DNA from 2 places in the Nocardioides nanhaiensis genome. Region 1 is predicted to be linked to the other one. Evidence: predicted binding sites of a transcription regulator. Region 1 holds the regulator's gene; the other holds the start of a gene.

Region 1 (14,272 bases):
CTCGGTGCTGACGATGCACTACTGGATCCTCGAGATCGCGGTGCCCCTGTGGGTGGTGGAGCACACCAGCGCGCCGCGCGCGCTCGTGGCGGCGCTGATGGTCGTCAACACCCTGGCCGTCGTCGGTCTGCAGGTCGCTGTCGCGCGCCGGGTGACGACGGTGCCGGGGGCCGTGCGCGCCACCGTGCTCTCCGGCGTGCTGTTCCTGGTCGCCTGCGCCGTCTACGGCCTCAGCGGCTCACCCGGACCGGCGGTGGCGACGCTGCTGCTCGTGGTGGCGACGGCGGTCGCCGTCGGCGGTGAGCTCACCCAGGCCGCCGCCTCCTTCGTGCTCTCCTTCGAGCTGCCGCCGGACCATGCGATGGGGCAGTACCAGGGTGCGTGGGGGTTGGGCTTCGCGATCAGCTCGCTGCTGGCCCCCACGGCGATGGCGCTGCTGCCGCTGCGGCACGGCCTCGCGGGCTGGCTGGTGCTCGGCGGGCTGCTGGCGGCCGCCGCGCTGGCGACGGGTCCCGCGGTGCGCTGGGCCGCGCGATCGCGGCCGCACGTCGGCGCGGGGACGCCCCTATCGGCGTCATGACCGAGTGATCTAGGTTACTGGCCAGCAACCTGCCCGTCTCGGACGTCCCCAGGGGGAGCGAACCCACCGTGCCCGTCAATCACGACACCACCTTCGTCGACAACCTGACCCAGAACGTCGCGGTGCTCTTCCACGAGCGCGTCGCCTCCTCGCCCCAGAGCGAGGCCTACCGCTACCCCCGGGGTGAGGCGTGGGAGTCGGTCACCTGGAAGCAGGCCGGCGACCTCGTCGACCGGCTGGCCGCCGGTCTGCTCTCGCTGGGCCTGGAGCCCGAGCAGCGCGTGGGCATCGCCTCCGGCACGCGGTACGAGTGGATCCTGGCCGACCTGGCCATCATGTGCGCCGCGGGCGCCACCACCACCGTGTACCCGACCACCAACAGCGACGACGTCGCCTACATCCTCAGCGACTCCGAGTGCCGCGTGGTCTTCGCCGAGGACGACGAGCAGCTGGCCAAGCTGGCCGAGCACCAGGGCGACCTGCCGCAGCTGGGCACGATCGTCACCTTCGACGGCACCGCCGACGGCGAGCGCGTCATCACCATGGACGACCTCGCCGCGCGTGGTGACGCCTACCTGGCCGAGCACCCCGGCGTCATCGAGCGCACCGCGCAGAGCATCCCGCCCGAGCAGCTGGCCACGCTCATCTACACCTCGGGCACCACCGGTCGCCCCAAGGGCGTGCGGTTGCTCCACAAGTCGTGGGTCTACGAGGGCGCCGCCATCAAGGTGCAGAACATCCTCGACGAGAGCGACCTGCAGTTCCTGTGGCTGCCCATGGCGCACTCCTTCGGCAAGGTGCTGCTCTCCGCGCAGCTGGCCTGCGGCTTCGCCACCGCCATCGACGGCCGGGTCGAGAAGATCGTCGACAACCTGGGCATCGTGAAGCCGACGTTCATGGGCGCGGCGCCGCGCATCTTCGAGAAGGCCCACGCGCGCATCGTGATGATGCAGCAGGCCGAGGGCGGTGCGAAGGAGAAGCTGTTCAACCAGGCGTTCAAGGTCGGCACCGAGGTCGACCGCCGCAAGCGCGCCGGCCAGTCGGTCCCGCTGGGCCTCAAGCTGCAGCACGGGCTCTTCGACAAGCTGGTCTTCAGCAAGGTCCGTGACCGCTTCGGCGGACGCGTGCGCTTCTTCATCTCCGGCTCGGCGGCGCTCAACGCCGAGATCGCCGACTGGTTCCACGCGGCCGGGATCCTCATCCTCGAGGGCTACGGCATGACCGAGAACGCTGCCGGCGCCACGGTCAACCACCCCGAGGACTACAAGATGGGCACGGTGGGCCCCGCGCTGCCGGGCACCGAGGTCAAGATCGGCGAGAACGACGAGGTCATGCTGCGCGGCCCCCACGTGATGGCGGGTTACCACAACCTCCCGGAGGAGACCGCCAAGACGCTCACCGAGGACGGCTGGCTGCACACCGGCGACAAGGGCAGCCTCGACGCCGACGGCTTCCTGACCATCACCGGCCGGATCAAGGACCTCTTCAAGACCTCCGGTGGCAAGTACATCGCCCCCTCGGCCATCGAGTCGAAGTTCAAGGCGCTGTGTCCCTACGCCAGCCAGTTCATGGTCTTCGGCAACGACCGCAACTTCGTCGTCGCCCTGGTGACCCTCGACCCCGACGCGATGGCGTCGTGGGCCGAGGAGAACGGCATGGCCGGCAAGGACTACACCGAGATCGTCCGCTCCGAGAAGGTGCAGGAGATGGTGGGCGGCTACATCGAGGAGCTCAACGGTCGCCTGAACCGCTGGGAGACCATCAAGAAGTGGGAGATCCTCGACCACGACCTGACCATCGAGTCCGGCGAGCTGACCCCCTCGATGAAGGTCAAGCGCAACGTGGTGGAGGCCAACAACTCCGACAAGATCGCCGCCTTCTACGGCTGAGACGGCTCTGACGGCCCGCACAACGCGGGCACAGCCGGCGCACAGGGTCGGTGGGCACGGTGGTCGCATGACCACCACACCCACCGGCCCTGTGCCGTTCTCGCACGAGCCCGCCGACCCTGCCGACCACGCCGAGCACACCGACCACGACGAGCACCGCGAGGGGCTCGACCACGACCTGCCGGCCATGCAGGCTCGCGGCATGGTGCGCACCCCCGGCCGCCCGTGGGCGCGCCGAGGGCTGCTGGGGCTGGTGGGCGGTCTGGGCGCCGCGGCGCTGGTGGGCTGCGCGAGCGACTCCTCCTCCAGCGGCGCGACCTCGACGACGACCGGCGCCGGCTCCGGACCGGGCGGCGCTCCGCCGGAGGGGGGTCCCGGAGGTGCTGGCGGGGGAGGGATGTCGGTCTCGCAGGCCGACCTCGACGACGGCGACGTGCCCGAGGAGACGGCGGGGCCCTACCCCGGCGACGGCAGCAACGGGGTCAACGTGCTGACCGAGTCCGGCATCGTGCGCAGCGACCTGACCCGCAGCTTCGGCGATGCCTCCGGCGTGGCGGAGGGCGTGCCGCTGCAGATCCGGCTGCGCGTCTACGACAACACCGCCGACGGCATGACGCCGTACGCGGGTGCGGCCGTCTACCTGTGGCACTGCGACCGCGAGGGCCGCTACTCGCTGTACTCGGAGGGGGTCGAGGAGGAGAACTACCTGCGCGGCGTGCAGGAGGTGGCGCAGGACGGCACGATCACCTTCACCAGCATCTTCCCGGCCTGCTACAGCGGCCGCTGGCCGCACCTGCACTTCGAGGTCTACGGCTCGCTGGACGACGCCACGGCCGCCGGCACCAAGCTGCGCACCTCCCAGATCGCCTTCCCCGAGGAGGTCTGCCGCACGGTCTACGACACCGCCGAGGGCTACGAGGCCTCCCAGGGCAACCTGGACGGCGTCAGCCTGGACTCCGACGGCATCTTCAGCGACGGCTACTCGTTGCAGATGGGCACCGTGACCGGGTCGGTGGCGCAGGGCTACGAGCTGGCCATCAACGTGCCGGTCTGAGGTGGCCGGTGTGAGGATGGGGCGTGCCCTCCACCCTCCCGCCCGGCGACCCGGTTCCCGACGACGGCGCACTGCCGACGGCGGCGCTGCAGGAGCTGGGGGACCGCCCCTTCGGCCTCTACCTGCACGTCCCGTTCTGCTCGGTGCGCTGCGGCTACTGCGACTTCAACACCTACACCGCCACCGAGCTCGGCCCGGGTGTCTCGCGCGGTGACTGGGCGGGCACCGCCGGCGCCGAGGTGCGGTTGGCGCGCCGCGTGCTGGGTGAGGCGCAGCTGCCGGTGCGGACGGTCTTCGTGGGCGGCGGCACGCCCACGCTGCTCGCGCCGGCCGACCTGGGGGCCGTGCTCGCCGTCGCCCGGGAGGAGTTCGGTCTCGCGCCCGACGCCGAGGTGACCACGGAGTCCAACCCCGACTCGGTGACGCCCGAGAGCCTGGTGCAGCTGCGCGAGGCCGGCTTCACCCGGGTCTCGTTCGGCATGCAGAGCGCCGTGGGTCACGTGCTGCGGGTGCTCGACCGCACGCACGACCCCGAGCGCGTGCCGCGGGCCGTGGCCTGGGCACGGGAGGCCGGGTTCGAGCAGGTCAGCCTCGACCTGATCTACGGCACGCCGGGGGAGTCGGCCACCGACTGGGAGTCCAGTCTCGACGCCGCGCTGGCCTGCGAGCCCGACCACGTCTCGGCCTACGCCCTGATCGTCGAGGAGGGCACCGCGCTGGCGCGGCAGGTGCGCAGCGGCGTGGTGCCGGCGCCCGACGACGACGACCTGGCCGACAAGTACCTGGCGGCCGAGGAGCGGCTGAGCGCCGCGGGGCTGGGCTGGTACGAGGTCTCCAACTGGGCCCGCGACGCCGCCGGTGGTGCCGCCCGGTGTCGTCACAACGAGGGCTACTGGCGCGGGGCGGACTGGTGGGGCGTGGGCCCCGGCGCGCACTCGCACGTGAGCGGGGTGCGGTGGTGGAACCGCAAGCACCCGGCCGCGTGGACCGGTCGGCTGGTCGAGGGGCTCTCGCCGGCGCTGGCGCGCGAGGTGCTCGACGACGAGACGCGGCGCGTCGAGCGGGTGCTGCTGGAGCTGCGGCTGCGCGAGGGCCTGCCGCTCGCGACGCTCGACGACGCCGGTCGGGCCGCGGTGCCCGAGCAGGTGCGCCGCGGGCTCGCCGTCGTCGAGGGCTCGGGCGATCAGGAGCGCCTGGTGCTCACCCTCGAGGGTCGGCTGCTGGCCGACGCCGTCGTCCGCGACCTCGTGTAGCAGCGGCCGCCCGTCAGGAGCCCTCGGCGGTCACGAAGTCGATCAGCTCCTCGACGCGCCCGAGCAGCGCGGGCTCGAGGTCGCCGAACGAGGAGACCTTGCCCAGGATGTGCTGCCACGCGCGGGCGATGTCGGTCTGCGTGCGGTGCGGCCAGCCCAGGTGCTGGCACACGCCGCGCTTCCACTCGATCGAGCGGGGGATCGTGGGCCAGGCCCGCAGCCCGAGCCGGTCGGGCTTGACGGCCTGCCACACGTCGATGAACGGGTGCCCCACGATCAGCACGTGCTTGCCCACCTCGGAGCGCGCGATGCCCTGCGCGATCCGGCTCTCCTTCGAGCCGGCCACCAGGTGGTCGACGAGCACGCCCACGCGGCGCTGCGGCCCGGGACGGAAGTCGCGCAGGTGGTCGGCCAGGTCGTCCACGCCGCCGAGGTACTCCACGACGACGCCCTCGATGCGCAGGTCGTCGCCCCAGACCTTCTCGACCAGCTCGGCGTCGTGGCGGCCCTCGACGAAGATCCGGCTCTGCCGCGCCACCCGCGCCTTCGCGCCGTGCACGGCCACCGAGCCGGACGCCGTGCGGGTCGGCCGTGCCGAGGCGGCCCCCGCACGGACCGGGCGGGTCAGGATCACGGGGCGACCCTCCACCAGGAAGCCCGGCCCGAGCGGGAAGGTGCGGCGCCGGCCGCGGCGGTCCTCGAGGGTGAGCGTGTCGAGGTCCCGGTCGACCGCCACGATCTCCCCGCACCAGTCGGTGGTGACCTCCTCGACCACCGTGCCGATCTGGGCAGGGGCCTCGGTGGCGCGGCCGCGGGCGGGCTTGCGCCAGTCGCCGGCGAGGACGTCGGATCCGTAGCGGTCGGTCACGCTGCCCGACGGTAGGAGGCCGGACGGCGCAACGGGTCGCGACACACCGCGGCGAGGTCGTCTGTCGCCGGGGTCACGGTCGGTCAGGCCGAGGAGTCGTCCTGACCGACCGAGTCGCCGTCGGACTCCTCGGACTCCATCTCGTCGGCGGTCTTGCCGCCGTCGAGCAGACCCTCGACCGTCTCGCGGTCCTCCAGCCCCTCGGCCAGCGGGTTGTCCTCGCCGGGCACGAGGTCCTCGGGCAGCTGGTCGTCGGAGATGCCGAGGCCCTCGTCGGTGGCGTCGTTCCCGGCGTGGCTCTTCTCGTGCTCCTGCTCGCTCATGCCCGGGCGGTACCCCCGCGACGACGCTCTCAGACCATCGGCAGCCGCTTCTCGCCGCGCGACAGGTGGGCGTAGCCGCGGTTGACCGCGTGCACCAGGTGCTCGGCCGGGTAGGGCCAGGTGGTCGCCTCCAGCGCCTGCGAGGCCGGCACGCCGCGCGCGGCGAGGTCGCGCACGGTCTGGGCGACGACGCCGATGGCGTTGCGCTGCTCCTCGACGAAGTCGCGGTCCACCGGCGCCCCGTGCCCGGGCACCACGGTCGAGGTCGACGTCAACAGACCGAGCACGATGTCGAGCGAGTGCGGCCACTCCAGGGGCCAGCAGTCCTCGCCGAAGCCCGGACCGCCGGCCACGGTGGACTCCTCCACCAGGTCGCCGGCCAGCACCAGGTCGGCGTCCGGCACCCGGACCACGAGGTCGCCCGACGTGTGGCCCCGGCCGGGGTGCACCAGCTCCACGAACCGGTCGCCGAGGTCGAGCGTGGTGGCCGAGGAGAACGTGCGCTCGGCCGCCAGCACCTCGGTGGCAAGCACCTCCTCGCGGTGGGGGTCCTCGCCCTCGGCGTAGCGCGCCTTGACCCGCTCGCCGGCCTCGAGCGTGCGGGCCGCCGCCTCCTCGTGCGCGTGCAGCGCCACGGCGGGCCAGGCCTCCCGCACGGTGGCGTTGCCGAAGGTGTGGTCGAAGTGCTCGTGGGTGTTGACCACAGCCACCACCTCGCCGCGGCCGAGCCGGCGTACGTCGTCGACGACGGCGCGGGCGGCCAGCCCGCTGGCGTGCGTGTCGACGAGCACCAGGCCCGCCTCACCCCCGACCAGCGAGACGTTGACGTCGAACCACGCGTGGCGCGCGACCCAGACCCGATCGGCGACCTCGGTGAACATCTGGTCAGCCTAGGTGGGACCGGCCCTGCTGCCGGCGCGGGCTCACACCCACCCCAGGATCCCGGAGGACTGGGCCCCCGTCAGCAGAGCCCGGCGTGCAGCGTGGCCCGCAGCAGCTCGGCGAGGTCGTGGGGGTCGCGGGCCGGGCGGGGGAAGTCCAGGTGGGTCAGGTGGGCGCCCTCGGGGTCGACCCAGGTCAGGTCGAGGCCGGTGGCGTCCAGGTCGGCGAGGCTGACGCCGACGACGTCGGTCAACCGCGTGCCGGTGCGGGTGGCGACGGCCTGGCGCAGCTCCTGCTGGTGGGCGCCGTTGGCGTGCTCGACCGAGCGCTGCAGGAAACCGCGGTTCAGGCTCTGTCCAGGGGCGGAGAAGTGCTCGACGGGCACCCGCACCTGGGTGCCGCGAGGCGCTCCCTCGCGACCGAGCAGCACCACGTTGACGACGAGCACGACCACCTCGCGCGGCTCGGTGCAGCACGGGCACTCGGCGCGGCCGCGCCACTCGAGGCGGCCGGTGAGGGTGAGCCGAGCGGCGCGGTCGGCGGAACCGGGCGATCCCAACCCGCTCTCGAGGGTCAGCAGGGCGCTGCGCCGGCCGCGCGCCGCCAGCGCGAGGGCGGAGCCCGCGGGGCAGGAGAAGGTCGGCTCGCCGTCGAGGTCCTGCATGCCGAGGTCCGCGCCGTCGGCCAGCACGTCGTCGACGCCGTCGACGACCAGCTGCACGTCGGCGGGGCAGGCCAGCACGCTGCGGGCGGCGGTCGCCAGACGGTGCTCGTCGGCGCGCGCCAGGGTCTGCTGCGGGATCGAGTGCTCGACGGTCATGGTCACCTCGGGGGTCGACGAGGTCCTCGGGATCGAGGACCAGGTTGGCTTAGGCAAGCCTAACCTACGCGTTGCCCGGTCGGGAAGGCTCCGGCCACGTGACGCCCGCCGCAGGTTCGGCGGCGACCGTGCCGGGCGAGTAGTCTTGGCACTCTGAACAGGCGAGTGCCAACAGGTGCCCGCGCAGCCGGGTAGTCGACGAGCCGGGAGGTGGGAGCGTGCAGGAGGAGCGGCGCCTGGCCGTGCTCCGGGCCATCGTGGAGGACTACGTCGCGACCGAGGAACCCGTGGGCTCCCGGGCCCTGGTCGAGCGCCACGGCCTCGGGGTCTCCCCGGCGACGGTGCGCAACGACATGGCCGCCCTCGAGGACGAGGGCTACATCACCCAGCCCCACACCAGCGCCGGCCGGGTCCCCACCGACAAGGGCTACCGGCTCTTCGTCGACCGCCTCACCACCGTCAAGCCGATGAGCACCGCCGAGAAGAGGGCGATCAGCACCTTCCTGGAGGGGGCGGTCGACCTCGACGACGTCGTGGGCCGCTCGGTGCGCCTGCTCTCGCAGCTGACCCGGCAGGTGGCGGTGGTGCAGTACCCCACGCTCTCGCGCTCCACCGTGCGCCACGTCGAGCTGGTCGCCCTCGCGCCCAACCGTCTGCTGCTCGTCCTGATCCTCAGCACCGGGCGGGTCGAGCAGCGCGTCGTCGAGCTGGCCGAGGACCTCGGCGACGACGACCTCGCGGCGCTGCGGCGCCGGGTCAACGGCATCGCCACGGGCGCGCAGATCTCGGTGGCCGTGGCGGTGCTGCGCGATCTGGCCGAGGACCCCCACGCCGAGGCGACCACCCGCGTCGTGGTCGAGACCCTGGCCGAGGCGATGAGCGACCACCGCTCCGACGAGCGGCTGGTGGTGGGCGGCGCCGCCAACCTGGCCCGCTACGGCGACAGCTTCGACTCCGCGGTGCGTCCGCTGCTGGAGGCCATCGAGGAGCACGTGGTGCTGCTGCGCCTGCTGGGCGAGGCCACGACCGGTGGTCTGGTCACGGTGCGCATCGGCGCCGAGGGCCCCGTGGAGCAGCTCTCCTCCACCAGCGTGGTCACCACCGGCTACGGCCCGCACGACGACGCGCTGGCCACCCTGGGCGTCGTCGGCCCCACCCGCATGGACTACCCCGGCACCATGGCTGCGGTGCGTGCCGTGGCCCGCTACGTCTCCCGCATCCTCGACGAGGCCTGAGGGCCTCCCGACCGGAATCGAAGGACCCTTCTGTGCCCCAGGACCTGTACGACCTGCTCGGCGTGACCCGCGAGGCGGAGGCCGACGAGATCAAGAAGGCCTACCGCAAGCTGGCGCGCCAGCTGCACCCGGACGTGAACCCGGACCCCGCCACCCAGGAGCGCTTCAAGGAGGTCTCGGCCGCCTACGAGGTGCTCTCGGACCCGCAGAAGCGGGCCGCCTACGACCGTGGCGGCAACCCCTTCGGCGCCGGCGGAGCCGACTTCGGCCAGGGCGCGGGGTTCTCGTTCACCGACATCATGGACGCCTTCTTCGGCGGCCAGGGCCCGGGTGGCGGTGGCGGTGGCCGGGGGCCCCGCTCACGGGTGCGCCGGGGCCAGGACGCCCTGATCCGTCTCGAGATCTCGCTGGCCGAGGCCGCGTTCGGCGTCTCGCGCGAGATCAAGGTCGACACGGCCGTGCTCTGCTCCACCTGCGGGGGCGACGGCGCCGCACCGGGCAGCCGTCCGGTGCCGTGCGAGACCTGCCACGGCCAGGGCGAGGTCGCCCACGTGCAGCGCTCGTTCCTCGGCGAGATCCGCACCCTGCGTCCCTGCGCGGCCTGCCGCGGGTTCGGCTCGATCATCCCCGACCCCTGCCGCGAGTGCGCGGGTGACGGCCGCGTGCGCTCGCGCCGCACGCTCACGGTCAAGATCCCCGCCGGCGTCGACAACGGCACCCGGGTGCAGCTCACCGAGCAGGGCGAGGTCGGCCCGGGTGGCGGCCCGGCCGGCGACCTGTACGTGGAGATCCACGTGGCCGCGCACGAGGTCTTCACCCGACGCGGCAACGACCTGCTGTGCACCGTGACGGTGCCCATGACGGCCGCCGCGCTCGGCACCACCATCGAGCTGCCCACGTTGGAGGCCGACGTCGAGAGCGGCGCCGGCTCGGGCGTCGAGACCTCCTTCGAGCTCGAGGTGCGACCCGGCACCCAGTCGGGCACCGAGACGGTGCTGCGCGGGCGCGGCGTCCCCGGTCTGCGCGGCGGGCGCGGTGACCTGCTGGTCACCGTGGCGGTCGAGACGCCGACCCGCCTCGACGCCCGCCAGGAGGAGCTGTTGCGCGAGCTGGCCGGGCTGCGCGAGGAGGAGTCGCCCACCGGGCAGGTCAAGCCCGGTCAGAAGTCGGTCTTCGGCCGGCTGCGCGACGCCTTCAACCCGCACTGAGGCACGGATCCGGTGAGGGGGCGCGTCCGGTGAGCCTGCCCGTGCACCTGGTGCCCGACCTCGCCGGCGTCGCCCCCGGGCGGACTGTGCTCGTGGAGGGCGACGAGGCCCACCACGCCGTCGCGGTGCGCCGGATGCGCGTGGGGGAGCAGCTGCAGCTGACCGAGGGTCGGGGCACGGTGGTCACCGGCGAGGTGGCCGAGACCGGCAAGCGACGGCTGCTGGTGCGGGCCCTCGAGGTGCGCACCGAGCCCGAGCCGCAGCCGCGCCTCGTGGTCGTGCAGGCGCTGCCCAAGGGTGATCGCGGCGAGCTCGCCGTCGAGGTGCTCACCGAGGTGGGTGTGGCCGAGGTCGTGCCGTGGGCCGCGGCGCGCTCGGTGGCGGTGTGGCGCGGCGAGCGGGTGGCCAAGGGGCTGGCCCGCTGGCGCGCCACGGCCCGCGAGGCCGCGAAGCAGGCCCGGCGCCCCTGGCACCCGCAGGTGGCCGACCTCGCCACCACCGAGGACGTGCTGGCCCGGGTGGCGGCGGCAACGCTGGCCCTGGTGCTGCACGAGGACGCCACGGTCGGGCTGGCCGGCCTGGCACTGCCCGCCGAGGGCGAGGTGCTCCTCGTGGTGGGTCCCGAGGGCGGCCTGGCCGAGGCGGAGCTGGCGGCGCTGCGCGACGCCGGCGCACAGGTGGTGCGGCTCGGCGCGGAGGTGCTGCGCACCAGCACCGCCGGCCTGGCCGCCGCCGCCGCGCTGCTGGCGCGGACACCGCGCTGGGGCGCGGCCGGCGAGCCCCTACCCTGACGGCCGTGCCTGCCGAGGAGACCGCCCCCGCCGCCCCTGCGACCCCAGCGACGCCTGACACCGCGCAGGTGCTGCACACCCACCGCGACGGCGACGTGACCGTGCTGGAGCTGCACCGCCCCGAGCGTCGCAACGCGCTCGACCTGGCCCTGTGCCGCGCCCTGCACGACGCCGCCGCCGGCGCCGTCGAGGACGGCGCCCGGGTGCTGGTGATCACCGGGCACGGCACCGCCTTCTGCGCGGGTGCCGACCTCGGCGGCGTCTACGGCGAGGAGTTCCTGGAGGCGCTCTACGGGATGCTGCACGGCCTGACCCGGCTGCCCGTCCCGGTGATCGCGGCGGTCAACGGCCCCGCGATCGGGGCGGGCACCCAGCTCGCGATCGCCTCGGACCTGCGCGTGGCCGACGAGACCGCGCGCTTCGCCGTCCCGACCCCCCGCAACGGCATGGCCGTGGACGCCTGGACGATGCGGATGCTGGCCCATCTGGCCGGCGGCGGGGTCGCCCGGCGCCTCATGGTCGCCGCCGACACCCTGACCCGCGACGAGGCCCTCCAGCACGGGCTCGTCGACCGCACCGGCACGCTGGAGGACGCGCTGGCGTGGGCGCACGAGATCGCGGCGCTCGCACCGCTCAGCCTCGCGCACAACAAGGCCGTGCTGAGCGCGATGGTCGACACCGCGCACGACGCCGCCACCCAGGCCTCCTTCGACGCGTGCTGGGCCAGCGAGGACGTGCGCGAGGCAGCCGCCGCGCGCGCCGAGAAGCGCACGCCGGTCTTCCGCGGTCGCTGAGCCGGCCCGGTCGCGCCGGGCGCGTCGGCGGCTACTCGACGACGATCGTGCGGGTGTCCTCGGCCGGCCCGAACCCCTCGGTGCCGGCGGTGGGGTCGTCGGTCATCGCGGCGAAGGTGTACTCGCCCGGCTCGAGCCCCGAGACGTCGACCTCGGCCTCCCAGGGGTACAGCCCGTCGATCCAGCCCTCGGCCGTGGTGAAGCCGTCGAGCACGACCTCCTCGCCGCGCCGCACCTGCCAGGGGATGGTGGCCTCGAAGGAGCTGCCGACGCCCGTGGCGGTGAAGCTGCCGCTGACCGTCGTGCCCTCGGCGGGGTCGCTGACGCTCACCAGGTTGAGGACGTCGAGCTCGGGGGCGCTGCGCAGGCCGTTCTCGGTGGGGACGCCGAACAGCGTGGTGGGGGCGCCGTCGAGCGTCGCGAAGACCCGCACCCGGGCCTGGGCGATGCCGGAGACGGTGTACACGACCGCCTGGGCGGCGGTGCGGGCCTCGCGGGCGCTCATGCCGGCCGGTCGCGCGACCAGGCTGTCGTCGGCCAGCTCGAGGGTCACCTGCGCCTGGTCGCCCGTGCCGTCCAGGCTGGTGCCGGCCAGCCCGGCGGCGGTCGGCGTGGCCAGCGGGGAGCGGTAGTCGGGGTCGAGTGCGTCGCCGCTGAGCAGCAGCTCGAGCGCGTCGGTCACGGGGTCGGCGGCGTCGACGTCGCGGAACTCGCGGAAGAGCACCGGGCCGCGGGAGCGTCCGGCCAGCGAGGGCCCGTCGCCCACGAAGTAGACCGGCGCCGCCACCTGCTCCCCGGCGTCCTCGCTCTCGGAGGGAGCCTCAGAGGTCTCGGCGGGCGTGCTGGGCTCGGCGGCGGACTCCGAGGGGCTCGCGGGGGCGCTGGAGGTGGGCTCCTCGGCGGTGCCGCCGTCGTCGTCGGACCCGCCGCAGCCGGCCAGGGCCAGCGAGGTGGCCACCGCCAGGACGGCGAGGCGGGCGCGGGTGCGGGGGAGGGGGCGAGCGCTCATGACAACCATCCTGGTCGGGTCGGCGGGTGAACTGGCGGACGAGCGGGCGTGCGCGTGTCGGTGCCACGGGTCGAGGTGTCGCCGCTCACCGCTGAGACGCGCGGGCGGGCCGACCGGTTGCGTGGCCGCTGGATCGGGGGGTGCCATGATCACCAGATGGACGACTGCCTGTTCTGCAAGATCGTGCGCGGTGAGGTGCCCGCCGAGGTCGTGCACACCACCGAGCGCACGGTCGCCTTCCGCGACATCAACGCCCAGGCGCCCACGCACGTGCTGGTGGTGCCGCGCCAGCACTTCGCGAATGCCGCCGAGCTGGCCGCGGGCGACCCGCAGGCCAGCGCCGAGCTGGTGACGACGGCGGCCGCCGTCGCGGTGGCCGAGGGCCACGGCGAGGACTACCGGCTGGTGTTCAACACCGGCGCCGGCGCCGGACAGACCGTCTTCCACACCCACCTGCACGTGCTGGCCGGACGCGACCTGGGCTGGCCGCCGGGCTGAGTCCGCTGGGGCTGGCCGGCGGGAGTGGTCGGCGTCAGTCGCCGAGCCACCACTGGGCGATCCGCACGACGTGCATCGCCAGCGGCAGGCACAGCACCAGCAGCAGGGTCCAGGCCGTGAAGCGGTGCACGGGCTTGGTGCTGTCCAGCCGGCCCGCGAAGTCGAGCAGGGCGCCGTCCGGGACGTGGTGGGTCAGCCCCATCGCCTTGGCATCGGGCGGCAGGTGACCGCCGGGGAACCAGACCGGCGCGAGCTGCGGGTCGTCGGGATCGGGGTCCTCGTCGAACTCGTCGCGCTCCCAGTCGCGCTCACCCCGCTGCATGGGCACACCGTACGCGGCTCGGGCCCACCCGGAAGTGGATGGTCGTGCCGCGGGCGCTCCCGTAGACTCGGGAGGTCCGCCGGACCCGTCACAGAAAGACTCCATGACAGACAGCACCCAGCCGAGCCACCAGCCCGGCGAGAGCGCCCGCCCGCGCACCAAGCACGTGGTCGTCGTCCCCAACAGCGTCAACATGGTCAGCGTGCTGGGGCCCGGTGACGAGCACCTCGGCCTGATCGAGCGCAGCTTCGACGCCGAGATCCACGTGCGCGGCAACCGGATCAGCATGCACGGCGACCCCGGCGAGGTCGCCCTGGTCGAGCGGCTGCTCGACGAGCTCGTGGCCATCATCCGCACCGGGCAGGGCGTGACGCCCGAGACCGTGGAGCGGGTGGTGCAGATGCTCCGCGCCGACACCACCGAGCGACCCGCCGACGTGCTGAGCCTCAACATCCTCAGCAACCGCGGTCGCTCCATCCGCCCGAAGACGCTGAACCAGAAGCGCTACGTCGACGCCATCGACAAGCACACGATCACCTTCGGCATCGGGCCGGCCGGTACCGGCAAGACCTACCTCGCCATGGCCAAGGCCGTGCAGGCGCTGCAGGCCAAGTCGGTCAACCGGATCATCCTGACCCGCCCGGCCGTCGAGGCCGGCGAGAGCCTGGGCTTCCTGCCCGGCACGCTCAGCGAGAAGATCGACCCGTACCTGCGGCCGCTCTACGACGCGTTGCACGACATGATCG
Region 2 (14,272 bases), on a different contig from region 1:
CCCGCGAAGGCCGAGCACACCACCCGCGAGGGCGCGTTCGGCAACGCCGTCGCCCTCTCGTGCCGCGAGTGCGGCCACCAGGTCGACCTGGGGCCCTTCTACGCGTGTCCGGAGTGCTTCGGACCGCTCGAGATCAGCTACGAGTTCCCCGCGATCACCCGCGAGGAGATCGAGGCCGGGCCCGCCAACATCTGGCGCTACAAGGCGCTGCTGCCGGTGCCCACCGACATCGAGACCAGCCCCAACACCGAGCCGGGCTTCACCCGCCTGCTCGAGGCGCGCAACCTCGCCGCCGAGCTGGGCCTGACCAAGCTCTGGGTCAAGGACGACTCCACCAACCCCACGAACTCCTTTAAGGACCGGGTCGTCGCGTGCGCCCTCAGCGCCGCCCGCGAGCTGGGCTCCAAGGTCTTCGCCTGCCCCAGCACCGGCAACCTCGCCAACGCGGTGGCGGCCGCCGGCGCGCGGGCCGGCATGCGCACCGTGGTGTTCATCCCCAGCAACCTCGAGCAGCCCAAGCAGGTCAACTCCGCGGTCTTCACCGAGTCGCTGGTGGCCGTCGACGGCAACTACGACGACGTCAACAAGCTGGCCTCCGAGATCGCCGGCGAGGAGGAGGGCTGGGCGTTCGTCAACGTCAACGTGCGGCCCTACTACGCCGAGGGCTCCAAGACGCTGGGCTACGAGATCGCCGAGCAGCTCGGCTGGCGCCTGCCCGACCAGATCGTCATCCCCGTGGCCTCCGGCTCGCAGCTCACCAAGGTGCACAAGGCCTTCCAGGAGCTGATCAAGCTCGGTCTGGTGGAGGACAAGCCCTACAAGGTCTTCGGCGCCCAGGCCTCGGGCTGCTCGCCCGTCTCGGTGGCCTACAAGGCCGGCGTCGACGCGATCCGCCCGGTCAAGCCCGACACCATCGCCAAGAGCCTGGCCATCGGCAACCCCGCCGACGGCATCTACGTGCTCGACATCTGCCGCGAGACCGGTGGCGCCGTCGAGGACATCACCGACGACGAGGTGCGCGAGGCCATCGTGCTGCTCGCCCGCACCGAGGGCATCTTCACCGAGACCGCCGGCGGCACCACCGTGGGTGTGCTCAAGAAGCTGGTCGAGACCGGCCAGCTCGACACCGAGGCCGAGACCGTCGTCATCAACACCGGCCACGGTCTGAAGACCCTCGACGCCGTCAGCGGCGCCGTCGGGCCCGCGGCCACGATCGCGCCCAGCTACGCCGCGTTCGCCGCCGCCGGCATCGTCTGAGCCGGCCCGAGCAGCCCACCCGCACCCGAGAGGATCCCCCGTGAGCGTCTCCGTCCGCGTCCCCACCATCCTGCGCACCTACACCGGTGGCGAGTCCGAGGTCAGCGCCACGGGTGCGACCCTGGCCGAGGTGCTGGACGACCTCGACGCCAGCTACCCGGGCATCCGGGCGCGGGTGCTCGACGACAACGGCGCGCTGCGCCGCTTCGTCAACGTCTACGTGGGCAACGAGGACGTGCGGTTCCTGGAGAACCTGGAGACCCCGACGCCGGAGGGCGCCCAGGTCTCGGTGATCCCAGCGGTCGCCGGGGGCTGACGCCTGCTGTTCACCCCCGCGGTGCCGCGGCCGGTGCCGCGGTTGGTCCGCGGTTCAGGCGCGGGTGATGTAACCGGCAGCATGGGACGACGTCTGCTCTCCGCCGTCGCGACGACGGGCGCCGTGACCGGTGCTCTCGCCGCCGGCGCCGCCCTGGGCGGGCGCGAGGTGCTGCGCCGTCAGGCGGCGGCGGCCCGCGCCGTCATCGGTCAGCCGCACGGCGAGCAGGCGCCGCGCGCCGACAAGACGTACAAGAAGCGTTTCGGCGACCCGGTCGAGCTGCTGCTGGTGGGCGACTCGGTGGCCGCGGGCCTGGGCGCCGAGCAGCCGCGCGAGACCCTCGGCGCTCGGCTGGCCAAGGGCACCGGCAAGCGGCTGCAGCGTGCGGTGCGACTGCGCACCGTGGCCGTGGTGGGCGCCGAGACCAGCATGCTCGCCGACCAGCTCGCCACCCTCGAGCCGGGCTACCGGCCCGACGTCGCCGTCGTGGTGGTGGGCGGCAACGACGTGACCCACCGCGTGCCGGTCGCCGAGTCGGCGCGCGACCTGGCGGCCGTCGTCACCACGCTGCAGGAGCGCGGCGCCACCGTCGTGGTCGGCACCTGCCCCGACCTCGGTGCCCTGACGCCGGTGCCGCAGCCGCTGCGCGCGCTCGGGTCGCGCGCCTCGCGCCAGCTGGCCGCCGCCCAACGGGCCGCCGTGCTGCCGCTGGGCGCCTACGCCGTCGACCTCGCGGCCGTGGTGGGGCCCTTCTTCATCACCAACCCCGACGAGATGTTCAGCCTCGACCGCTTCCACCCCTCCGCGCTCGGCTACAAGCGCACGGCCAAGGCGCTGCTGCCCTCGGTGCTGGCCGCGCTCGGTGCCCGCGACGCCGTGCCGTTCGGGCACCACGCGCCCGAGTCGGCCTGACCCTGCCGGAACGGCCCGCCCTCGGTAGTCTGCGCGGGTGCCAGCCACCCAGCCCGACACCCAGCCGAGCGCCCAGCCCGCCACCGACCTGTACCTGGACCTGATGGCCAAGGTGCTCACCCGTTACGGCTTCGAGGGCCGCAACGTGACGGTGCAGCTGGGCGGCCGTTCCTACGAGTCCTACCTGTGGGAGATGCTGCGCGCGCAGATGAAGGAGCGCGACATCCGGATGGTCGAGACCGGTGAGTTCGACGCCGAGCGCCGCAAGGTGGGCGCCGACTGGCCGGTCGACGCCGAGTCGATGATCGGTCTGGCCCGGATGGCCAACCTGCGCCACTGCGTCGAGACCGTGATCCAGGACGGCGTGCCCGGCGACCTGATCGAGACCGGCGCGTGGCGCGGCGGGTCGTGCATCTACATGCGCGCGATCCTCAAGGCGCACGGCGAGACCGGCCGCACCGTCTGGGTGGCCGACTCCTTCGAGGGTCTGCCGCCGCCGGACGCCGAGAAGCACGCCGCCGACACCGGCGACCAGCACCACACGCGCCACGACCTCGCGATCTCGGTCGACGACGTGAAGGAGAACTTCCGCCGCTACGACCTGCTCGACGAGCAGGTGCAGTTCCTCAAGGGCTGGTTCTCCGACACCCTGCCCACCGCGCCGATCGAGCAGCTCGCGGTGCTGCGCCTGGACGGCGACATGTACTCCTCCACCATCGACGCCCTGGACGCGCTCTACGACAAGGTCGCCCCCGGCGGCTTCGTGATCGTCGACGACTACGGTGCGGTGCCGGCGTGCGCGCAGGCGGTGCACGACTTCCGCGACGCCCACGGCATCACCGAGCCGCTGCAGGAGATCGACTGGGCCGGCCAGTTCTGGCGGCGGTCCTCGTGAGCGAGGTGAGCGAGGCGGGTGGGCAGACCACCGAGGCGCACTACGAGGCGGGCGTCGCCAAGCTCGAGCGCGAGCTGGCGTTCGCGCGGCGCAACGGTGCGCTCGCCGTCAAGCAGATGTACCGCGCGGTCGTGCGCGACCTGCGCGCCAGCGAGAAGGCGCTCGAGCGGGCCCGCGGGCGCAGCAAGCGGCTCAAGGCCCAGGTCGACGCCGCCGAGCGCCGCGCCGTCGCGGCCGAGCGCCGCGCCGTGGCGGCGGAGCGCGAGCTGGCCGCCGTGCGCGCCAGCAGCACCTGGCGCGCCGGCGCCGCCGTGACCGCCGTGCCGCGTCGGTTGGCGCAGCGCCTGCGTCGCTCGTGAGCCGCCCGCTGGTCCTGCTGGCCACGTTCGCCCTGCTGCCTGACGGCGAGACCGGAGGGCAGCTCCTCGTCGACGCCTTCGCGGAGCGTGGGGCCGAGGCCCGCTGGGTGGCGTGGGACGACCCGAGCGTGGACTGGGCGGCGGCCGACGCCGTCGCCGTCCGCTCCACCTGGGACTACCACCGCCGGCTCCCCGAGTTCCTCGCGTGGGCACGGGCGACCGGCGAGCGCACCCGGCTGCTCAACGACGCCGCGGTGCTGGCCTGGAACGCCGACAAGGCCTACCTGCTCGAGCTGCCCGACCTCGCCGACCCCATCGCCACGGTGCCCACCGCCCTGCTCGACGACGAGGGGCTGGTGCGCGACCTGCAGGCGGCGATCGACCGCTGGGGCACCGTCGTCGTCAAGCCGCGCACCGGTGCGAGTGGCACCGGGGTGTGCGTGGCGGCCAGCACCGACGACCAGCGCCTCGACGCCCTCACGCCCGGCCCGTGGCTCGTGCAGCCGCTGGTGGAGTCGGTGCGCACCACCGGCGAGACCTCGGTGTTCGTGATGGCAGGTAGCGCCTGCGCGCAGGTGGACAAGGTGCCCGCGCAGGGCACCGACGAGATCCGCGTGCACCCCAGCCACGGCGGCAGCAACGCTGCCGTGCCGCTGGACCCCGCCAGGGCGGCGCTGGCCGAGCAGGTCGTGGCCCGGATGGCGGCCCACCGGGCCACCGAGCTCGTCTACGCCCGCGTCGACCTCGTGCAGTGGCAGGGGGAGTGGGTGCTCTCCGAGCTCGAGGTGATCGAGCCCGGCCTCTACCTCGACCTCGTGCCCGCGGTGGCCGGTCCGTTCGCCGACGCCGTCCTCACCACACTCGCCAGCTCCTGAGGAATCCGCTCGCGGTGCCAACCCCGTGGGTGGGTGCTGCGTTGTGAAAGGTGTGGACCACGACGAGGAGGCCTTCACCCGCTGGGCGCGCGAGCGCCAGCTGGCGCTGCTGCGCACGGCGGTGCTGCTGACCGGCGACCGGCACCGCGCCGAGGACCTGGTGCAGGAGGCGCTGGCCGCCGTCGCGGCTCGCTGGCGACGCCTCGAGAGCGGCCACCCCGAGGCGTACGCGCGCCAGGTGCTGGTGCGCCGCAACATCTCGTGGTGGCGCAAGCACCGCCGCGAGGTGGTGCGCGAGGTCGACGACGCCGAGCGCGTCACCCGCGACCCCACGGCCGCCTCCGACCGCCGCCTCGCGCTCGACCGGGCGCTGGCCGGACTGACGCCCAAGCAGCGGGCCGTCGTCGTGCTGCGCTTCTACGAGGACCTGCCCGAGCGCGAGGTCGCCGAGGTGCTCGGCGTCAGTGCCGGCACCGTCAAGAGCCAGACGCACGCGGCCCTGGGCCGCCTGCGCGCGGCCGCCCCCGAGCTCGCCGACCTGCTGGGAGACCTGCGATGACCGACCACGAGCTGCGCGACCTGATGCGCGCCCACGCCGACGAGATCACCCTCGAGCGAGACCTGGCGGTCCCCGCCTGGCGGGCCGGACGCCGCACCCGGCGGCGCCGCGCCGTCGTCAGCACGGGCGCCGCGGCGCTGGCCGTGGCCACCGTGGTGGGCGGCGTCAGCGTGCTCGACCGACCGAGCGAGACCGCGCCGGCCCTGACGCCCGGCACTCCCACGCCCACGCGCGCACCGTCCGAGTCGGCGTCCGAGACACCCACGACGCCGCCCGGCAGCACCACGCCCGACGCCCGGATCGGCGGCACCCGGGTGTTCCTGGCGGCGAGCCCGGACGACCCGGCCGCCCTGCCGCTGCAGCGCGAGGGCCGCCCGTCGCTGCCCGACAAGTTCGACCTCGGCGCGGAGGCGCCGTCGGTCGCCGAGGCGCCCATCCGGTTCGCCGAGGCGGCGCTCGCGGTGCAGGGCCCGGACGTCGAGGAGCGGGTGCTGCTGCTCGCGCCCGACGGCACCCCGCGCTCGCTCGACATCTCGCGGCTGGACGCCTACGACGTCCAGGGCGGTGGCGCCACCGAGGCGCTGCCGGTGCACGACGCGATGCTCTCCCCGACCGGTCGCTACCTAGCGTTCCCGCAGGTGGGCCGGATCGCGACGTACGACGTCGCTCGCGACACGTGGGGCTCCATCCCCGTGGACCCCGTCCCCGAGCTCGAGTGGCTGGGCGACACCGACCTGTGGCTGCGCTCGTCCACCGGTGCCGGCCCCCTGGTCGACGTGCGGACCGGTCGGCGCTCCGGCGGCGCCTCGAGGGACCTCACCGGCGACGCGCTGCGCGCGATCCCGTCGGCGAGCCCGCGCGGCCGCAGCCGGCTGGGCCCGTACGGCACCGCGCAGACGGTGGTCCTCGAGCAGGCGCCGACCGACGAGTCCACCGCGGAGGTGTTCCTGGGCGAGCAGCCGGAGCTGCTGGTGGCAGCCACCGGGAACGGTGACGAGGCGGCCGGGCTCCTGGTCGGCGAGGCGACCGACGAGGCGGGGCGACCGGCCGCATGCTGCACGGTCGCGAGCTGGGGGCAGGGCGAGGGCGTGGGCCAGGGCGTGCTGGTCTACCAGTGGGCGCCTCCGGGCGCGACCACGGCGCACCTGCTGAGCTGGACCGTCGGCACCCACCGGGTGGAGCGGGTGACGGAGATGACCGGCGTGCCCGAGGACGGCTTCGTCGTGACCAGCTGGGCACGGCTCTGGGACTGAGCAGGTGTGGGCAGGTGTGGGGAGACCGGTCCCGGGCACCATCGGAGCATGCGACCCCTCGCCGTGCTCCTCGTGACGCTCCTGCTGATGACCGGCTGCGGAGGCTCCGAGGACCCCGGGACGGGCGCCGGGCCCGAGGAGTCCTCGGCGGGGGCGGCCTCCGAGACGCCCGCCCCGGAGCCGGGGCCCGAGAGGGGATCGGAGACGGCCTCGGAGACGTCGGAGCCTGTGGCGGCGCCGCTGTGCGCGGGTCTGCGGTTCGACGGGTTCACCGGCGGGGGCGAGGCACTCGACCTCGCCGCGGGTGACCCCTTCCCCGGGGGCGTCGACGTCGAGGCGGCTGCGCCCACCTGCTACCAGCAGGGCCCGCGGGGGTCGGTGGAGCTGACCCGCTACACCGACGCGGTCGAGGGCCGGCGCAACTACGACGAGGTGGCCGCCGGCCGTGGGGTGCCGCTGAGCGTGTGTGCGCAGGTGCCGGTCACGGGCTCGCGCTTCCTCGAGGGCATCGTGGTGGTGGCCTGCGAGCCCGAGAGCGCGGGGGTGCCGATCCCGGCGGCGGTGGTGCTGGTCGCGCCCCTGGGTGAGCAGTACCTGCGGTGCATCGCCGCTGCCCCGCCCGGCCAGACCGAGGCGACACCGGGGCTCCAGCAGGCGGCCGCGCAGGTGTGCGGGAGGGCGATGTCGGCGGTGGCCGGGCCCTGACCCCCCTTTGCACTCGCAGGGTGAGAGTGCTAAACATGACATTGGCACTCTCCCTGTGAGAGTGCCACCCACCCCGGGTCCGGGGAGTCGAGGTCAGCAGCGACGGCGGGAAGGGTCCGCCGGTTCGGCCTGATCGTCCGTCGCGGGCGACGAACCAGGCCCTCCACAACTCTGCCAATGCGAAGGAATCGCTGGAGTTATGCCGAAGCTGATTGCGTTCAACGAGGAGGCCCGGCGCGGCCTGGAGCGTGGCATGAACACGCTCGCCGACGCCGTGAAGGTCACTCTCGGCCCCAAGGGCCGCAACGTCGTGCTCGAGAAGAAGTGGGGTGCCCCCACGATCACCAACGACGGTGTGAGCATCGCCAAGGAGATCGAGCTCGAGGACCCCTACGAGAAGATCGGTGCCGAGCTCGTCAAGGAGGTCGCCAAGAAGACCGACGACGTCGCCGGTGACGGCACCACCACCGCCACCGTGCTCGCCCAGGCGATGGTCCGCGAGGGCCTGCGCAACGTGGCCGCCGGTGCCAACCCGATGGGCCTCAAGCGCGGCATCGAGGCGGCCGTCGAGGCCGTCTCCGAGCAGCTGCTCGCGATGGCCAAGGACGTCGAGACCAAGGAGCAGATCGCCTCCACCGCGAGCATCTCCGCGGCCGACCCGACCGTCGGCGAGATCATCGCCGAGGCGATGGACAAGGTCGGCAAGGAAGGCGTCATCACCGTCGAGGAGTCGAACACCTTCGGCCTCGACCTCGAGCTCACCGAGGGCATGCGGTTCGACAAGGGCTACATCTCGGCCTACTTCGTCACCGACCCCGAGCGCATGGAGACCGTCGTCGAGGACCCCTACGTCCTCATCGCCAACTCCAAGATCTCCTCGGTCAAGGACCTGCTGCCGCTGCTCGAGAAGGTCATCCAGAGCGGCAAGCCGCTGGTGATCATCGCCGAGGACGTCGACGGCGAGGCCCTCTCGACCCTGGTGGTCAACAAGATCAAGGGCACCTTCAAGTCCGTGGCCGTCAAGGCCCCCGGCTTCGGTGACCGCCGCAAGGCCATGCTGCAGGACATCGCGATCCTCACCGGCGGCCAGGTCATCTCCGAGGAGGTCGGCCTCAAGCTCGAGACCGCCGGCCTGGAGCTGCTCGGCCAGGCCCGCAAGGTCGTCATCACCAAGGACGAGACCACCATCGTCGAGGGTGCCGGCGACCAGGGCCAGATCGAGGGCCGGGTCAACCAGATCCGCGCCGAGATCGAGAAGTCCGACTCCGACTACGACCGCGAGAAGCTCCAGGAGCGCCTCGCCAAGCTGGCCGGCGGCGTGGCCGTCATCAAGGTCGGCGCGGCCACCGAGGTCGAGCTCAAGGAGCGCAAGCACCGCATCGAGGACGCCGTGCGCAACGCCAAGGCGGCCGTCGAGGAGGGCATCGTCGCCGGCGGCGGCGTCGCCCTGGTGCAGGCGGCCTCCACCGCGTTCGAGAAGCTGGACCTGGTGGGCGACGAGGCCACCGGTGCCAACATCGTCCGCGTGGCCACCTCGGCCCCGCTCAAGCAGATCGCGGTCAACGCCGGTCTCGAGGGCGGCGTCATCGCCGAGAAGGTCGCCAACCTGGAGCCCGGCTTCGGTCTCAACGCGGCCACCGGCGAGTACGTCGACATGATCGCCGAGGGCATCATCGACCCCGCCAAGGTGACCCGCAGCGCCCTGCAGAACGCCGCCTCCATCGCGGCGCTCTTCCTCACCACCGAGGCCGTCGTGGCCGACAAGCCCGAGAAGGCCCCGGCCATGCCGGGCGGTGGCGACATGGGCGGCATGGGCGGCATGGACTTCTGAGTCCTGCTCCCTGCCTCACCCCGTAGCACCTGCACCACCCGAACGGCCCCGGTCCTGCTGGACCGGGGCCGTTCGGCGTTCCTGCTGGAAGCGGGTGCGAGGAGGGGTGGTTCAGCGCCAGCGCCAGGCGACGACCATCGGGTCGATGATCGCTCGACGCTCGGCCCGGGTGTCGACCAGGCTGTTCTCGAAGGTGATCCGCCACAGGTAGGGCCCGCGCGCCACGAACCACGACTCCTGCACCAGGTCGAGCCCGTCGGTGTTGTTGCGGTAGTTGGCCCGCACCCGCACCGCCTGCTCGCCGTCGAGCCAGGCGCGGGGCATGGTGGTGGTGCCGAGCAGGGTGACCTGCGAGTCGCCCTCGGAGGACTGCTCGATGCTGCTCTCGGCCACCGACTCCAGCAGCTCGGTGGCACCGGAGAGCGGGATCGGGGGCTTGGTGCGGCGCAGGTACACCGAGGAGGCGTAGCCCTCGAAGTCGGAGTAGTTGCGGGCGCCCACGGTCTGCGGGCCGAGGTCGGTCTGGGTGATCTGGCCCCAGCCGGACGGGGCACGCACGGTGGCCGCGCCCACGGAGAGCTCGATGCCCGAGGCTGCCGGCACGTCGGGGTAGGTGGGGCGTGGCTCGCGGGTGCGCGGCTCGGCCGGGGTGCTCGGCGCCGTCGGGCTGGGCGGAGGGGTCGGGGCCGGCGGGCTCGTGGGCTCCTCGGCCGTCGGGTCCTCGGTGGGCTCGTCGGTCGGGTCGCTGGTGTCGCTGGTCTCGGGGTCGTCGGCGCGATCGCGCTCGTCGTCGTCGCCGCTGAGGGCCAGTGCCGTGATGCCGCCGGCCACCAGCACGACGGCGGCCACCGCGCCGGCCACCAGGAGGCCAGTGCGCGAGCGGCGCGGCGGGGGTGGCGGGGGACCGGGCCGGTAGGGCGTCGGGGGCAGCACCGGAGCGCCGGCGCTCGAGGGGAACGAGGGCTGGCTGGGCTGGTAGCCGGCCGTGCTCGGCTGCGAGGGTCGCGAGGGCTGGGAGAGGGCACCGAACGGTGCACGGGGTGCGTCGGAGGAGGGCACCGGGCGGACGGCGGGGGTGCCGGGCTGGCCGGCCAGCTCCGCGACGCGGGTCAGCGCGGTGCGCATGGCGTGCGCGTCGGGGAAGCGGTCGGCGGGATTCTTGGCCATGCTGCGCTGCAGCACCTGGTTGAGGGCGGTGGCCGCGGCCGAGTCGGGCACCACCTGCGGGACGGGGGCGCTGAGGTGGGCGTTGCCCACTTGGATGTCGGTGCCCCCGTAGGGGGCACGGCCGGCGATCGCCGTCCACAGCACGCAGCCCAGGGCGTAAACGTCGGCGGCAGGCGTGGCGGGCTGGCCCTCGCAGCGCTCGGGGGCCAGGTAGGCGAAGGTGCCGGCCACCTGACCGGCCTGGGTGAGGCCGGGCTCGGCGTTCTGCGCGATGCCGAAGTCGCAGAGGTAGGCGAAGGGGTCGTCGGAGACCTGGCGCAGCAGCACGTTGTGCGGCTTGATGTCGCGGTGCACGACGCCGGCGCGGTGGGCGTCGCCGAGGGCAGAGGCCAGCTGCGCCCCGATCCGCGCCGCGACCCGCAGGGGCACCGGACCGTGGGCCTTGATGGCGTCGGCCAGGTCGCCGCCGGCCACGTACTGCGTGGCGATGAACAGGCAGCCGTCGTGCTCGCCGTGGGCGAAGATCGTGATGATGTGCGGGGAGTCGAGGCTGGCCAGGATGCCGGCCTCGCGGCCGAACCGCTCGCGGTAGTCGGGCTGCCCCGCCAGCTCGGGCGGCAGCACCTTGAGGGCCACCGTGCGGCCCAGGGCCCGGTCGGTGGCGGCGAAGACCACGCCCATGCCGCCGCGGCCGAGCTGCCGCACCACCTGGTAGTCGCCGAACTCCTCGCCGGGCACGGGGAAGCGGGCCATGGGGCGGACCTCCGTCGTCGGCCGGGAGCAGAGCAGGACCCGGGGAGCCTATCCACCTCCCGGTGCCCTGAAACCGCCGCCGCACCGGTGGCGGCCCCGGGTCCGGGCCGGGACCGGACCGGGGGGATGAGAGTGTGGAGGCGTGGCCCCCGACCAGCGCTTCGACGCCCTCGCCCGCGAGCTGATCGAGCCGCTGCGACGCTTCCTCGCGCGTCGTGCCGACCCCGCCACCGCCGAGGACGCGCTGGCCGAGACGCTCCTCGTGCTCTGGCGGCGCCTCGACGACGTGCCGGAGCAGCCGCTGCCGTGGGCCTACGCGGTGGCGCGCAACTGCCTCGCCAACGCGCTGCGTGGTGAGCGGCGCCAGGCGCGCCTGGCCGCGCGGGCCGCGTCGATGGAGCAGCCGCAGGTGGAGGAGGGGCCCGAGGTGGTGCTCGGTGTCGACGACGAGCTGGCCACCGCGCTCGCGGCGCTGCCCGAGCAGGACGCCGAGCTGCTGCGCCTGTGGGCGTGGGAGCAGCTGGAGCCCCGCGAGATCGCCGAGGTCCTCGAGATCACCGCCAACGCCGTCTCCGTGCGCCTGCACCGCGCCAGGGCGCGGCTGCGTGCGCAGCTCGAGCGCGTCCCCGGAGAGGTCGAGACCCCCGGGCTGTAAGGGCGGTGACCCTGCCGGACATGGACGGGTGAGCAGCACCCACCACCCACCGAGGAGCACCCCGTGTCCGAGGACCCGTCCGACCAGCAGCCCGAGCTCTCCGCGGAGGAGGCCGCCCTCCTGCGCGAGCGGCTGCGCCGCCTCGACCCCGCGGCAGGCCTGGAGCCGACGCCCGAGCTGACCGTGGCCCGGCTGCTGGCGCAGGCCCGGGAGGACCAGCTCGCCGACCTGCCCGAGACCCGGCAGACCGGCGTCCACGACCGCAGCCGGCTCACGTGGCTGGTCGCGGCGGCGGCCCTGGTGCTCATCGCCGGCGTCGGTGCCGTCGTGCTGCTGGACCGCGACGGCGGCTCGACCCCCGCGGCAGCGCCTACCAGCGACCCCTCGACCGACGTGCAGTCCCCGGTGCCGGGAGGCAGTGAGCCCGAGGGGACCGGGACCCCGACGGGTCGAGCGACGGTGCTGGGGGTGCCCGCCGGGGTCGGGAGCGCGCGGTGCGCGGTGCCGGCTGCCGAGGTGCTCTCGCGGCAGACGCTGGCCTTCGACGCCGTCGTGAGCGAGGTGCAGGACGGCCTGGTGACCCTGACGCCGAGCATGTTCTTCGCCGGCGAGCCCACCACCCAGGTGGAGGTGCAGGCGCCCCCCGAGGTGCTGCAGCAGCTGCTGCTCGCCGTCGACTTCCAGGAGGGGGAGCGCTACCTGGTGGCCGCCACGGGCGGCGAGGTGGCCGTGTGCGGCTACACCGGAGCCTGGACTCCCGACCTCGAGCAGCTCTACCTCGAGGCCTTCCCGGGGTGAGCACCGCTCTCGGTGGGTCGCCCGTCGTCGGTCTGCTGCTGGCTGCCGGTGCGGGCTCGCGGATGGGACGCCCCAAGGCGCTCGTGAGCGATGACGGCGGACCGTGGCTCCCACGGTCGGTGCAGGTGCTGCGCGCCGGCGGTTGCCCACGGGTGCGCGTGGTGCTGGGTGCTGCCGTATCCGAGGCGTTGCCGCTGCTGGACGGCCTCGAGGGTGGCGACGTCGAGGTGGTCGAGGCGCACGACTGGGCGGACGGCATGGCGGCGTCGTTGGCCGCCGGACTGCGCTCGCTGGCGGATGACGAGACGGCCGGTGCGGCACTCGTGCACCTGGTGGACCTGCCCGACGTCGGCCCGGAGGTGGTGGCACGACTGGTCGCCGGCGCGGGGCCGTCGTCCCTGGCGCGGGCGGCCTACGGTGGTCGCCCTGGACACCCGGTGCTGCTCGGGCGCGACCACTGGAGCGGCGTGCTGGCCGGGCTCGAGGGCGACGAGGGAGCCCGTGCCTACCTGGTCGCGCACGGCGCCCGGGTGGTGGAGTGCGGCGACCTGGCCACCGGGCACGACGTCGACCGACCCCCGGGTGACGTCGCGCCGTGAGCGGGGCGCCGCTGCGACTGCAGCCGCTGGTGCGGGCACGGGTGGCACGACTGGGCGAGGCGGGTGCGGCGTGGGCCGCCGACCTGCCCGCGGTGCTCGTCGAGCTGGCGGAGCGGTGGTCGCTCACGTGGGAGCGGCCGCTGCCCGGCGGCAGCTCCGCCTACGTCGTCGGGGCCCGGACGTCGGCGGGGGAGCAGCGGGTGGTCAAGGTCGAGCTGCCCGACCCCGAGCTCACCGATCCCGCCCCGGTGCTGAGCGCCGCGGCCGGCCGCGGGTACGTGCTGCTGCACGACACCGCTCCTGAGCACCGCGCGCTGCTGCTCGAACGGCTCGGCGACTCGCTCGAGCGGTCCTCGGCGGCTCCGGAGGAACGCGTCCTGCGGCTGGTGACCACGCTCCGTGTGGCCTGGGCCGGTGTCGGATCGGTGGTCGCGGTGGAGGTGGACGACAAGGCCGTCCAGCTGGCCGAGATGGTGGAGCGGCTCGATGCCCGGCACGGGCACCCGCTGTCGTCGTCGCTGCGGCGGGTGGTGCTCGCGCACGCCGAGCGGTTGGCCGGGTGGGCGGGGGAGACGGTGACCGTGCACGGCGATCCCCACCCCGGCAACCTGCTGCGGGTGCTCTCGCCGCGGATCGGGGCGCCGGACGGGTGGGTGCTCGTCGACCCCGACGGCTTCCGCGCCGACCCCGCCTACGACGTCGGCGCCGCCCTGCGCGACTGGAGCTCCCACCTGCGCGGCCCCGACGCCGCAGCCCGACTGCGCTCCTGGTGCTCGCTGGCCGCCGAGGCCTCCGACGTCGATCCCGACCGCACCTGGGCCTGGGCCCACCTCGAGCGGGTCACCACCGGCCTGTTCCTCCTCGACCTCGGCGCTCCGCGGGTCGCTGCCCCGTTCCTGGAGGTGGCGGAGGCGCTGGTGTGACCTCGCCAGCAAGCCGGCACACCGACCGTCGGCCCCTGGGGCCGGTATCGCGGGTGACGGGCTGGCGGTGGTGCGGATCGACAGCGACGACGGCGAGGGCGCCGCGGTCGGTCACCGCAGGCACGCGTCCTCCGGTGGTCGAGTAGTCGGGTGGCGAGCTTGCGAGACACCCGGCGTGCTCGATCCGAGACCCCCCACCAATCCGCCGACCGCAACCACCCCACCTGAGGAACAGGAAAACTGTTACCAGCTTGTTCCTCGCCGACGGGTGGACAACCCTCGAAACCAGGCCATGAGTGTCGGTGGTCCCTGCTTGAGTAGACCCATGACCACCACCGCTCCCGACCTCGCCGAGGTCCTCGCGCGCGAGGAGCGCGAGCGTGCTGAGCGCGAGCACGCGCTGCACATGGTGCGG

What was found. The regulator HrcA, encoded in region 1, represses chaperone genes, less so after heat shock. The targets are predictions, from matches to a motif close to TTGGCACTCGNNNNNNNCGAGTGCCAA.
Region 2: a site for HrcA is predicted at 7,173-7,199, ahead of groL (chaperonin GroEL). Genes of this name have one in related genera too.

Annotation. Positions count from the first base shown of each region.
Region 1 is NZ_BAABIM010000004.1:40,244-54,515, reverse strand. It holds gene ABD948_RS17330 (MFS transporter) at 1-580, shown strand, start outside; gene ABD948_RS17325 (AMP-dependent synthetase/ligase) at 649-2,469, shown strand; gene ABD948_RS17320 (dioxygenase family protein) at 2,537-3,523, shown strand; gene hemW (radical SAM family heme chaperone HemW) at 3,547-4,776, shown strand; gene ABD948_RS17310 (DUF3097 domain-containing protein) at 4,790-5,644, opposite strand; gene ABD948_RS17305 (hypothetical protein) at 5,728-5,967, opposite strand; gene ABD948_RS17300 (MBL fold metallo-hydrolase) at 5,997-6,848, opposite strand; gene ABD948_RS17295 (hypothetical protein) at 6,929-7,669, opposite strand; gene hrcA (heat-inducible transcriptional repressor HrcA) at 7,888-8,904, shown strand; gene dnaJ (molecular chaperone DnaJ) at 8,937-10,112, shown strand; gene ABD948_RS17280 (16S rRNA (uracil(1498)-N(3))-methyltransferase) at 10,142-10,903, shown strand; gene ABD948_RS17275 (enoyl-CoA hydratase) at 10,909-11,697, shown strand; gene ABD948_RS17270 (Gmad2 immunoglobulin-like domain-containing protein) at 11,729-12,706, opposite strand; gene ABD948_RS17265 (histidine triad nucleotide-binding protein) at 12,863-13,204, shown strand; gene ABD948_RS17260 (hypothetical protein) at 13,239-13,526, opposite strand; gene ABD948_RS17255 (PhoH family protein) at 13,630-14,272, shown strand, end outside.
Region 2 is NZ_BAABIM010000001.1:879,504-893,775, forward strand. It holds gene thrC (threonine synthase) at 1-1,257, shown strand, start outside; gene ABD948_RS04220 (MoaD/ThiS family protein) at 1,298-1,573, shown strand; gene ABD948_RS04225 (SGNH/GDSL hydrolase family protein) at 1,655-2,485, shown strand; gene ABD948_RS04230 (TylF/MycF family methyltransferase) at 2,523-3,380, shown strand; gene ABD948_RS04235 (hypothetical protein) at 3,377-3,739, shown strand; gene ABD948_RS04240 (ATP-grasp domain-containing protein) at 3,736-4,614, shown strand; gene ABD948_RS04245 (SigE family RNA polymerase sigma factor) at 4,667-5,173, shown strand; gene ABD948_RS04250 (hypothetical protein) at 5,170-6,426, shown strand; gene ABD948_RS04255 (hypothetical protein) at 6,475-7,131, shown strand; gene groL (chaperonin GroEL) at 7,331-8,962, shown strand; gene ABD948_RS04265 (serine/threonine-protein kinase) at 9,074-10,882, opposite strand; gene ABD948_RS04270 (RNA polymerase sigma factor) at 11,025-11,537, shown strand; gene ABD948_RS04275 (hypothetical protein) at 11,601-12,335, shown strand; gene ABD948_RS04280 (nucleotidyltransferase family protein) at 12,332-12,934, shown strand; gene ABD948_RS04285 (aminoglycoside phosphotransferase family protein) at 12,931-13,857, shown strand; gene ABD948_RS04290 (HNH endonuclease signature motif containing protein) at 14,183-14,272, shown strand, end outside.